2 regions of the Pantoea folii genome follow, and region 2 is predicted to be linked to the other one. Evidence: predicted binding sites of a transcription regulator. Region 2 holds the regulator's gene; the other holds the start of a gene.
The links. The regulator PurR, encoded in region 2, represses purine synthesis genes. The targets are predictions, from matches to a motif close to CANGCAAACGTTTGCNTG.
Positions count from the first base shown of each region.

Region 1 (4,856 bases), on a different contig from region 2:
GTGGTGCGCTGCAGCAGTTTGATGCCGAGTCGCACTTCCAGCCGCGCGATTTCGCGACTGACATGCGATTTAGAGACACCTAAGGTTCGCGCGGCTTCGCTAAAGCTTTGCCGCTCAACGACGCGCGCAAACAGCATCATGGCGGTGAGATTATCGCTGTTGTCCATGTTCTCTGGTGGTTAACAAACTGAGAACAGCAGCTTAAAAGTAAAAGCCGCAATAAGCACCGAATTTAATCAGCGAACGGGGTGGAGCGGCGTAATTTATCGCGCAATCCCTTCGCGATTTACTGCGCAATAAATTGCGCCGCTACGTCTACTTTGCAGATCACTATCAGCGTCATCAATCAACTGGCCACCGCCAGCGGGAACAACAAACGTTCCTGTTCAACGCGGCGCTGACGACGCAATTGACCCGGCGTGACGCTGAAGTAGTTCTTAAAGGTGCGGGTATACGCCTGCTGCGTATCAAACCCGTAGCTCATCGCCACCTGCAGAATCGCTTCATCGCTGTTGATCAGCGTGAGCGCGGACTCAGTCAACCGGCGCTGACGGATGTACTCTGCCAGAGAAAAACCGGTGTGCTGACGGAACAGACGTTGCAGATGCCAGCGGGAGTATCCCGAGCGGCGTGCTACTTCATCCAGATGCAAATCGTGCCCTAAGTTGTCTTCAATCCAGTCCAGCAAACTACGGATAAATTCGCGCTGATTCATGGGAACCTCCTGCTTCGACAATATGTCCAGTGCAGTCACTGTAGCGCGTTAAATTTATCCCTTAATTAGCAGAAAATTAGCGCAGAATTAGCAAGAGGGGAAATGGGTGCTCCGCCTTAATAAGTCCAGCGGCAGAAAGGCAGCAAGAGCGTGAATCCTCAGGCTCTTATATAAGTCAGTGACGGGGGTGAATGCTCGCAGCTAACGCCTCTGCAGCGGGAAGTATGACGGAGGGTAATTCTGGCCTAATTATCTGGCGCTACACTGCGTCCATCAGTTTGGGAGAACACTATGCGTGTGCTGCTGGTAGAAGATGATGAAATGATTGGCGCCAACTTGCAGCAGGCGCTGGAAGCGGCGGGCTGGTCGGTGGACTGGGTGCGCGATGGCGTATTTGCCACCAATGCCTGGGCCGAAGGCGGTTATACCTGCGTGCTGCTCGATCTCGGTTTACCGCGTGAAGACGGTATTCACGTATTGAAGCGTGCGCGTACGCGTGGCGATATGACGCCCGTGCTGGTGCTGACTGCGCGTGACACGGTGCAACAACGCATTCAGGGACTCGACAGCGGCGCCGATGACTATTTGCTTAAACCCTTTGATCTGCAAGAGGTACTGGCGCGCATGCGTGCAATCACCCGACGTCGTCACGGAGCGGCGGATTCCCTGTTAGGCAGTGGCGATGTGCAGCTGGATATGATGACGCGCGAAGTGCTGTACAAAGGCCAACGCGAACAGCTGACTGCACGCGAATATGCCCTGCTCTACGCTCTGCTGGAGCGACCAGGTGCCATACTGTCACGCGAACAATTAGAGAACCGCATTTACGGCTGGGGTGAAGAAGTCACCAGCAACGCCGTTGATGTACTGATCCACGGCATGCGCCGCAAGCTCGATAACGAAGTGATTCGCAACGTGCGCGGTTTGGGCTGGCGAGTACCGGCAATATGAAACCTTTCACTTTTATGCGCTCCCTGCGTAACAAACTGCTCGCCACGCTGGTGCTGCTGCACCTGGCGATGATCGGCGGCGTCACCTGGTATTTCTACCATTGTTATGGCGACATGATGGGCACCATGAAGGACGATCAGCTCGCCAAGATTGCTGATGCCTGGTCCTCCAGCCAGCGTATGCCTGCGCTGATGCCAATGGTGATGCAGCAAGAGAAGCTGAAGAGCACCTACATCGTTCAGCTGTGGGACACCAATAATCATCTGCGTGCCAGCTCATGGCCTGCTTTACAGGCGCCGCTGCAGGCAAAAAAAGGCTGGTCCGATTTAAAAGTCGGCGACTGTGGCGATGACTGTGACTGGCGCGTGTATACCCGTCCCGGCGAACTGGGCAGTGAAATCGGTAATATTCAGGTTTTACACAACATCGGCTACATGAAAAGTTTGATGGTGAAGCGGGTGCTGTCCGCCATCATTCCCTTAATGCTGATGATGCCGCTGTCACTGCTGGTGATCTGGCTGGTAGTACGTGCCATCACGCGAGATTTGCGCGTTGCCTCGCGACAGATTGCCGCACAAGAAACAATGCATCCACACTCGGTATCGCCGGATGGCTTACCGGATGAAGTGCTACCGCTGGTGGCTGCTTATAACTCTCTGCTCGATAAGCTACGGGCAGCCTGGTCATCGCAGCGACAGTTCCTTGAAGATGCGGCACATGAACTGCGCACGCCGGTTACCGCCGTCACCTTGCAGCTGGAAAATCTGCGCCAGCATATTCAGCCTGGTGAAGCCAGTCGCCAGTTTGATCAGCTGGAAGCAGGCGTCACGCGCACCCGCCATCTGGTGACGCAGTTGCTGAATATCTCGCGCCAGGAAGATCAGTCGGTGGTGGCCACGGTGGAAACCATCCAGCTCGATGATTTGCTGAAAGAGAGCATCGAGCAGTTGATGGTGGTCGCCGATAAACGCGGCATTGATATCGGTTTTAATGGCACCACGCACTATCGCCTGCACGCCAGCCGTTCCGATTTGCGTAGCCTGTTTGATAACCTCATCGGCAACGCGATGCTGCACACGCCGGAAGGCAGCCTGGTAGATGTGCTACTGCATCGCGTGGGCAATCACACCGTGGTGGATATCGTCGATAACGGGCCGGGCATGCCGGAGTCCTTTATCGAACGCGCCTTTGATCGCTTCACCCGTTCGCCAGATGTACAGGCGCAAGGCAGCGGTTTGGGTCTGTCGATTGTGCGCAGCGTAGCGCAGAAGCATCAGATGCAGGTCGCGCTGTCGAACTGCCATAACGCCCAGGGACAAATCTCCGGCCTGCAGGTGCGTGTGACCTTGCCATAACCGACGTGTCGCTACCGCCTTGAATATCCAGCGCGGTAGCGGCACAACGTATTGCGTCTTTTCCTCATCTAAATCGCCCTACACGATGAACCACGCATTTTTCGCCGCCAAATTTTAAAGGCGCATGATAAATCGTGCCGCTACGTTCTTTTTCTGCATCTGACATTTTTGCGGTTGTACGCGACAACGTAAACGGTTGCGGGGTTCCGTTCGCCACACGGTATTTATGTGATCAAAATCACATATTCAGTGAATCAAAATGCAACACATTTTGACAAACGTGATCAAAATCTATTTCCTATCGCTCTGTTACAGGCACATTACGCACATTTGAAAATTCGGCGATTCAGACCGGATAAAAACAACACACGGCCCATCCCCTGGGATCGATTTCACTCGATTGCGGCGCAACCGCAGCAATCACTAGCATGTGGTTAATAAAATAATGAAATTTAAAGCATTGATAGCAGGGGCCTTACTGGCCAGCAGCTGGACCGGCGCGGCACAAGCGGCAGACAGCGATCCGCAGTATCTTTCAGACTGGTGGCATCAGAGCGTTAACGTCGTGGGCAGTACGCACACCCGCTTCGGGCCGCAGTTCAACAATGACGTGTATCTCGAATACGAAGCCTTTGCTAAAAAAGACTGGTTCGATTTCTACGGCTATGCGGACTTGACCAACTTCTTTGGCGTGGGTAACAGCAACGCTAACGGCATTTTTGACCACGGTTCGCCGCTGTTCATGGAAATTGAGCCACGTTTCTCTATCGATAAACTGACCGGCACCAGCCTGGCGTTTGGTCCGTTTAAAGAGTGGTATTTCGCGAACAACTATATCTATGACATGGGCCGCAACGCTTCACAGCGTCAGAACACCTGGTACATGGGTCTGGGTACCGACATCGATACCCACAGCGATATCGGTCTGTCATTGAACGTGTATGCCAAATACCAGTGGCAGAACTACGGTGCAGCGAACGAAAACAGCTGGGATGGTTATCGCTTCAAAGTGAAATACTTTGTGCCGATTACCGATCTGTGGGGCGGCAAGCTGAGCTACATCGGCTTCACCAACTTCGACTGGGGTTCAGACCTGCGCGATGAGACCGGTCCATCACGTACCAGCAACTCGATCGCGTCCAGCCACATTCTGTCGCTGAACTACGATCACTGGCACGTTTCTACCGTGGCACGTTATTTCCACAATGGCGGTCAGTGGGCGGATGGACAAGAGCTGAACTTCGGCAACGGTCCGTTTGAAGTGAAATCAACCGGTTGGGGTTACTACCTGGTCGTGGGTTACAACTTCTAATTAGCTAGATCCTTAGCGGCGCAATTTTCGCGCGTTACTGAAACGGCAATATCGCTATCAGAAACGCATTAAATTGTGCCGCTACGTAGGCTGACCGGCTGTAAAACCCTGCCCGTCAAATCTGCGGCTTATAGGCATTCACCATCCACGGCACGCCGAACTTATCGGTAAACATGCCGAAACCGTGCGCCCAGAACGTCGGTTCCCACTTTTTCGTCACTTCCCCACCCTCTGACAACGCGTCAAACCAACGTTTACCCTGCGCTTCATCTGGCGTGGATAGACTCACGGAAAATCCGGCATAACTTGCCTGCTGTGCACCGTCGCTCATCATTAATTCACCCTGCCCGATGCGCAGATGGGCATGCATGATCTGTTCAGGCGAGAAGGTCACGCCAGAGGGGCAACCTTCATCTTCGACGGTGGTTTCATCGGGCATATCGCCAAAGGTCATTTTAAACAGCAGTTCGCCGTCGGTGGCCGCAAGATAGAAGGCTATCGCCTCTTCACAGCGACCGTTGTA
Region 1 covers NZ_JBWXON010000008.1:71,909-76,764, forward strand. The annotation lists gene AC1MDE_RS11385 (LysR family transcriptional regulator) at 1-167, opposite strand, end outside; gene AC1MDE_RS11390 (helix-turn-helix domain-containing protein) at 347-715, opposite strand; gene AC1MDE_RS11395 (response regulator) at 1,007-1,666, shown strand; gene AC1MDE_RS11400 (sensor histidine kinase) at 1,663-3,021, shown strand; gene AC1MDE_RS11405 (nucleoside-specific channel-forming protein Tsx) at 3,467-4,333, shown strand; gene yjdN (VOC family metalloprotein YjdN) at 4,449-4,856, opposite strand, start outside.
Region 1: a site for PurR is predicted at 3,207-3,224, ahead of AC1MDE_RS11405 (nucleoside-specific channel-forming protein Tsx). Genes of this name have one in related genera too.

Region 2 (4,856 bases):
GGTAGCGATCGACCACCAGTGCCTGCCAGCTGACCGCGGCGGCGCACACGCCAACCGCCTGCACAAAGCGCAGTGCCAGCATCATATTGACGTCCGTCACCCATAACATCCCCAGGCAACCCAGGGCAAAAATCGTCAAACCTGCCAATAAAATGGGTTTACGTCCAAAGCGATCTGATAACGGTCCCCAGAATACCTGGGCGCAGGCAAAACCACCGAGAAATAGACTGAGGCTGGCGCTGATGGTGCCCGGCGCGGTGGCGAAGTCACGCTGCATATCGCCAAAAGCAGGCAGATACATATCCGTAGCGAGGAAGCCGAGCATGCTGAGCACGGCAAGATAGGGCATAAATCCTTTTGACGACAACATAGTAATTCTCATTGGCAGATTGAACGTCGGGGAGTGTAAAAGAGTGCGTCATTCTTTGTGAAACGCTAATATTTGCGCAGTGCTGTTAAAATTTTTGAAGGCAAAAGTATGTGGTCTGAGTATGCGCTGGAAGTAGTGGACGCCGTCGCGCGCAATGGCAGTTTCAGCGCAGCGGCGCAGGAATTACATCGCGTGCCCTCTGCCGTTAGCTATACGGTGCGCCAGCTGGAAACCTGGCTGGCCGTGCCGTTGTTTGAGCGTCAGCACCGTGAGGTGGTGTTAACCCCTGCAGGCGAGCATTTTGTGCGGGAAGGGCGATCTGTTATCAAAAAAATGCTGGCAACCCGCAGGCAATGCCAGCAACTGGCGAATGGCTGGCGCGGACAGCTCAGTATTGCCGTGGATTGCATTGTAAAACCCCAGCGTACCCGACAACTGGTAAAGGATTTTTACCGTCATTTCCCGGATATGGAATTGATCATCAGTTACGAGGTATTTAACGGTGTATGGGATGCCTTAGCAGACGGGCGGGTCGATGTGGCGATTGGTGCCACCCAGGCAATCCCGGTGGGTGGACGTTTTGCCTTTCAGGATATGGGTGCTCTCAACTGGTGTTGTGTGGTCAGTCCTGATCATCCTCTGGCCGCGAGTGCCGATCTCAACGAAGAAGCGCTGCGTGCCTGGCCATCGCTGGTACTGGAAGATACCTCTCGCGCATTACCACGACGCATGACCTGGACATTGGATAATCAGCGGCGTTTAGTGGTGCCAGAGTGGGAAACAGGGATGGATTGTTTGCAGGCGGGATTGTGCGTGGGCATGGTGCCGGGCCACCTCGCGCGACCTTTACTCGACAGTGGCGCGCTGGTGGAGCTATCACTGCCGCAGCCGTTTCCGGAAAGTCCCTGCTGCGTCAGTTGGTCAGAACAGCGTGCGTCACCCGCGCTGGAGTGGTTACTCGCCTATCTTGGCGATGCTGAAACGCTGAACCACGAGTGGCTCAGCGAAAATCAGCTTTAACGGCGGTAATCACGGAATGGACCGTCCGCCACGGAGCGACGCTCAATCAGTGTAGGCTGGACCTCAATGGTTTGCGGCTCTTCGCGTTTGCTGGTGATGCGATCCAGCAGCATTTCCAGCGCTTTTTTGCCCAACTCCGCTTTCGGCTGGTGAACTGTAGTGAGCGCAGGGGTGAAGTAGCGCGCGTTGCGCACGTTATCATAGCCAATCACGGAGATGTCCTGCGGCACGCGCAGTCCCATCTCATCGGCGGCACAGATCGCGCCCATCGCCATGATATCGCCCCCGCAGAACACGGCGGTCGGACGCTGTTTCTGATTAAGGATCTGCTGCATCGCCTGATAACCCGATTCTGGCTCGAAGTCGCCCTGAACAACCCATTCAGGCCGCACGGTCACACCGCCTTCGCTCATCGCCTGCAGGAAGCCCGCATGGCGCCCGCCGCCGGTGTTGCGCTCCATTTGACCCGGAATCGCACCGATATCTCGGTGACCGCGCTCGATAAGGTAGCGTCCAGCCAGGTAACCCCCCTGGAAGGCGTTATCCTGTACGGTATCGGTGAAGTCGCCGCGAGAGGCGCCCCAGTCCATCACGACCATCGGAATGTTGCGGTTGTCTTCCAGCATCTGCAGCAAATCGTCAGGATACTCGGAGCACATGACTAACAGACCATCCACACGCTTTTGCGCCATCATCGACAGGTAAGCGCGCTGCTTTTGCAAATCGTTATGTGCGTTGCCCAGAATCAAGGTATAGCCGCGTTCGAAACAGTGGTTCTCAACCGCTTCGATAATTTCGGCAAAGTAGGGCGCTTCGCTGGAAGTGGCTAACAGTCCCAGCGTTTTGGTGTGATTCACCTTCAGACTACGCGCAACGGCGCTCGGCGAATAGTGCAGCTCTTTAATCGCTTCCCATACGGCGTTACGCGTTTCCTCTGCAACAAAACGCGTTTTGTTGATGACATGCGAAACGGTGGTGGTAGATACACCCGCGCGTTTCGCTACATCTTTAATTGTTGCCATGAAAAAGGTACTCCCCGGCTTATCGCAACTTACTGATAAGTATATTGTTAAACGTTTGCGTCTGCGAAGGGTTTTATGCCCTAAAAGGGGGGCAAATCTGCCGTATCAGGCAGGGAAAATCACTTCAGCAGGCTGTAAATACAGCATGCGCAAAATCAGTTGCGCAACGAAAGGCGGCGATTCTAGCAAGCCAGCGCGGATAAGACGAGATTTTTGCCCACCGCTGTGCGAAAATTGTTTTAACCCTAATAAATGTGTGACTAAGGAGAAGTGATGAGTACAGATTTAAAGCTGGCGCTAATGACCACGGTTGGCGCACTGTTGATGATTATTGCGTTTAGCTTCACCGCCATTCTTCATTAATTCAAAGCGCATCAATAAAAAAAGCCGGCACTGATTAAGCGTCCGGCTTTTTTTGTGGCGAGAGCCACAGGATGTTGCGCAACAATTAGCGAATAGTTTTTGGAGTCATCATACGGCGCGCACCGACATAGTGTTTCTGCCAGTAGTCTTCGCCCAATGCGCTAATCTGAATGTCTTTACCGGTGCGGGGTGACTGAATAAATTTACCGTTGCCGAGGTAAACGCCCACATGATCGGCAGTCCCGCGATTATTGATGCGGAAGAATACCAAATCCCCTTTCTCCAGCATCTCACGCTTAATGGGCGCGGCATCGTGCAGGTGATACATCTCATTCGCCGTGCGTGGGAATTTGTATTTGACGAGATCTTTATAGGCATACCAGACTAAACCACTGCAATCGAAACCGGTATGGGGTGAGGTGCCACCCCACTGGTAAGGCTTGCCCAGTTGTCCCATCAACTTCGTCATCGCGGTTTCGCGTGCCTTTTGGTAGCGCAGGCGGTGGGATTTGCTCATCTTGATGCCAGTGAGTCCCTGAACTTCATCGTCCACATCTGGGGACTTTTTCGCGAGGCGTTGATGGCCATACTTTTTCAATGGCGACTTCAGCAGGGATTTTTTGCGGCTGGATTTGTTTAAGGCGGTTTCGGTTTTACTCTGCTTTTTCAGCTTGAGCTTCTGCACGGTGGTCAGGCGAGACTTTTTAGCCGTTGATTTAACCGGGCGTCGCTTGCGGCGCTCATCTTCACGCGCACTTTTTTTCTCAGCATTATGCAAACTGGCATTAATCGGGGCATGCTGAGAAGCAGAAGCCACGTTAAAAAACAGTTGCGCAAAAGCCAGTATGAAAAGCGTAATCAGTAAACGCATAGTCCGGTTACAGGTTAAGCAGTCTGGCAAAAAGCAGGCTGCGGCAGAGTAAGAGAAATCTGATCAACGATCAGCGCCGAAGCAATTCTAATCCACTTTTTTTCCAAAAGGTAAGGCCTTTTTCTATTAATCTGTTACCAGGTAGATAATGTCGCTAAATTGAGCGATTTCAGCTGTTTAACGCAGCGAAATTATTGCTAATTATTAATTTGTTCATGCTTATTAATGATAGGAAAATGTTATCTGTACCCTCAGCACTTAACAAACATGGCGATCAGCTGGTCGGTAACGCAAAATCCCGTTTTCAGTGCGGGGCTGAAGTCGCTACAATAAACAAACACGAAGTGAAGGATTAAGGAAGGCAATAATGAGTACTGTTGAAAAAATTCAGCGCCAGATCGCAGAAAACCCGATTCTGTTATACATGAAAGGTTCCCCGAAACTGCCAAGCTGCGGTTTCTCAGCACAGGCTGTGCAGGCGCTTTCTGCCTGTGGTGAGCGCTTCGCGTATGTGGATATTCTGCAAAACCCGGATGTCCGTGCAGAATTGCCAAAATACGCCAACTGGCCGACTTTCCCGCAATTGTGGGTGGATGGCGAGCTGGTCGGCGGTTGCGACATTATCGTTGAGATGTTCCAGCGTGGCGAATTGCAGCCGCTGGTGAAAGAAACCGCTGAGAAGTATAAAGAAGCGGAATAATTGCGAAGGCCGACACATGTCGGCCTTTTCTTTGCGTACTCATCCGGCAATCAGCCAATCAGCCAATCAGCCAATCAGCCAATCAGCCAATCAGGCAGAGGCATCGTCTTCAGTCTGTTCTTCACTGAAAGCCAGTGGCCAGCCCCCCAAACGTTTCCAGCGGTTCACCAACTCACAGAACAGCGTGGCCGTTTGCTCGGTGTCGTACAGCGCGGAGTGCGCCTGCGTGCTATCAAACTCCATCCCCGCCGCTTTGCAGGCTTTTGCCAATACCGTCTGTCCCAACACCAAACCGCTCAGTGCCGCGGTATCAAAGGTCGCAAACGGATGGAAGGGATTACGCTTCAGGCTGGCGCGTTCGGCGGCGGCCATCACAAAGTTCAAATCGAAAGTTGCATTGTGCGCCACGATAATGGCGCGATTACAGCCATGATCTTTGGTGCCTTTGCGCACCATCTTGAAGATAGCATGCAGCGCTTCGTATTCGCTTACCGCGCCGCGTAAAGGGTT
Region 2 covers NZ_JBWXON010000031.1:4,793-9,648, forward strand. The annotation lists gene punC (purine nucleoside transporter PunC) at 1-370, opposite strand, end outside; gene punR (DNA-binding transcriptional activator PunR) at 479-1,390, shown strand; gene purR (HTH-type transcriptional repressor PurR) at 1,387-2,412, opposite strand; gene cydH (cytochrome bd-I oxidase subunit CydH) at 2,686-2,775, shown strand; gene AC1MDE_RS24940 (C40 family peptidase) at 2,861-3,646, opposite strand; gene AC1MDE_RS24945 (Grx4 family monothiol glutaredoxin) at 4,011-4,346, shown strand; gene rnt (ribonuclease T) at 4,437-4,856, opposite strand, start outside.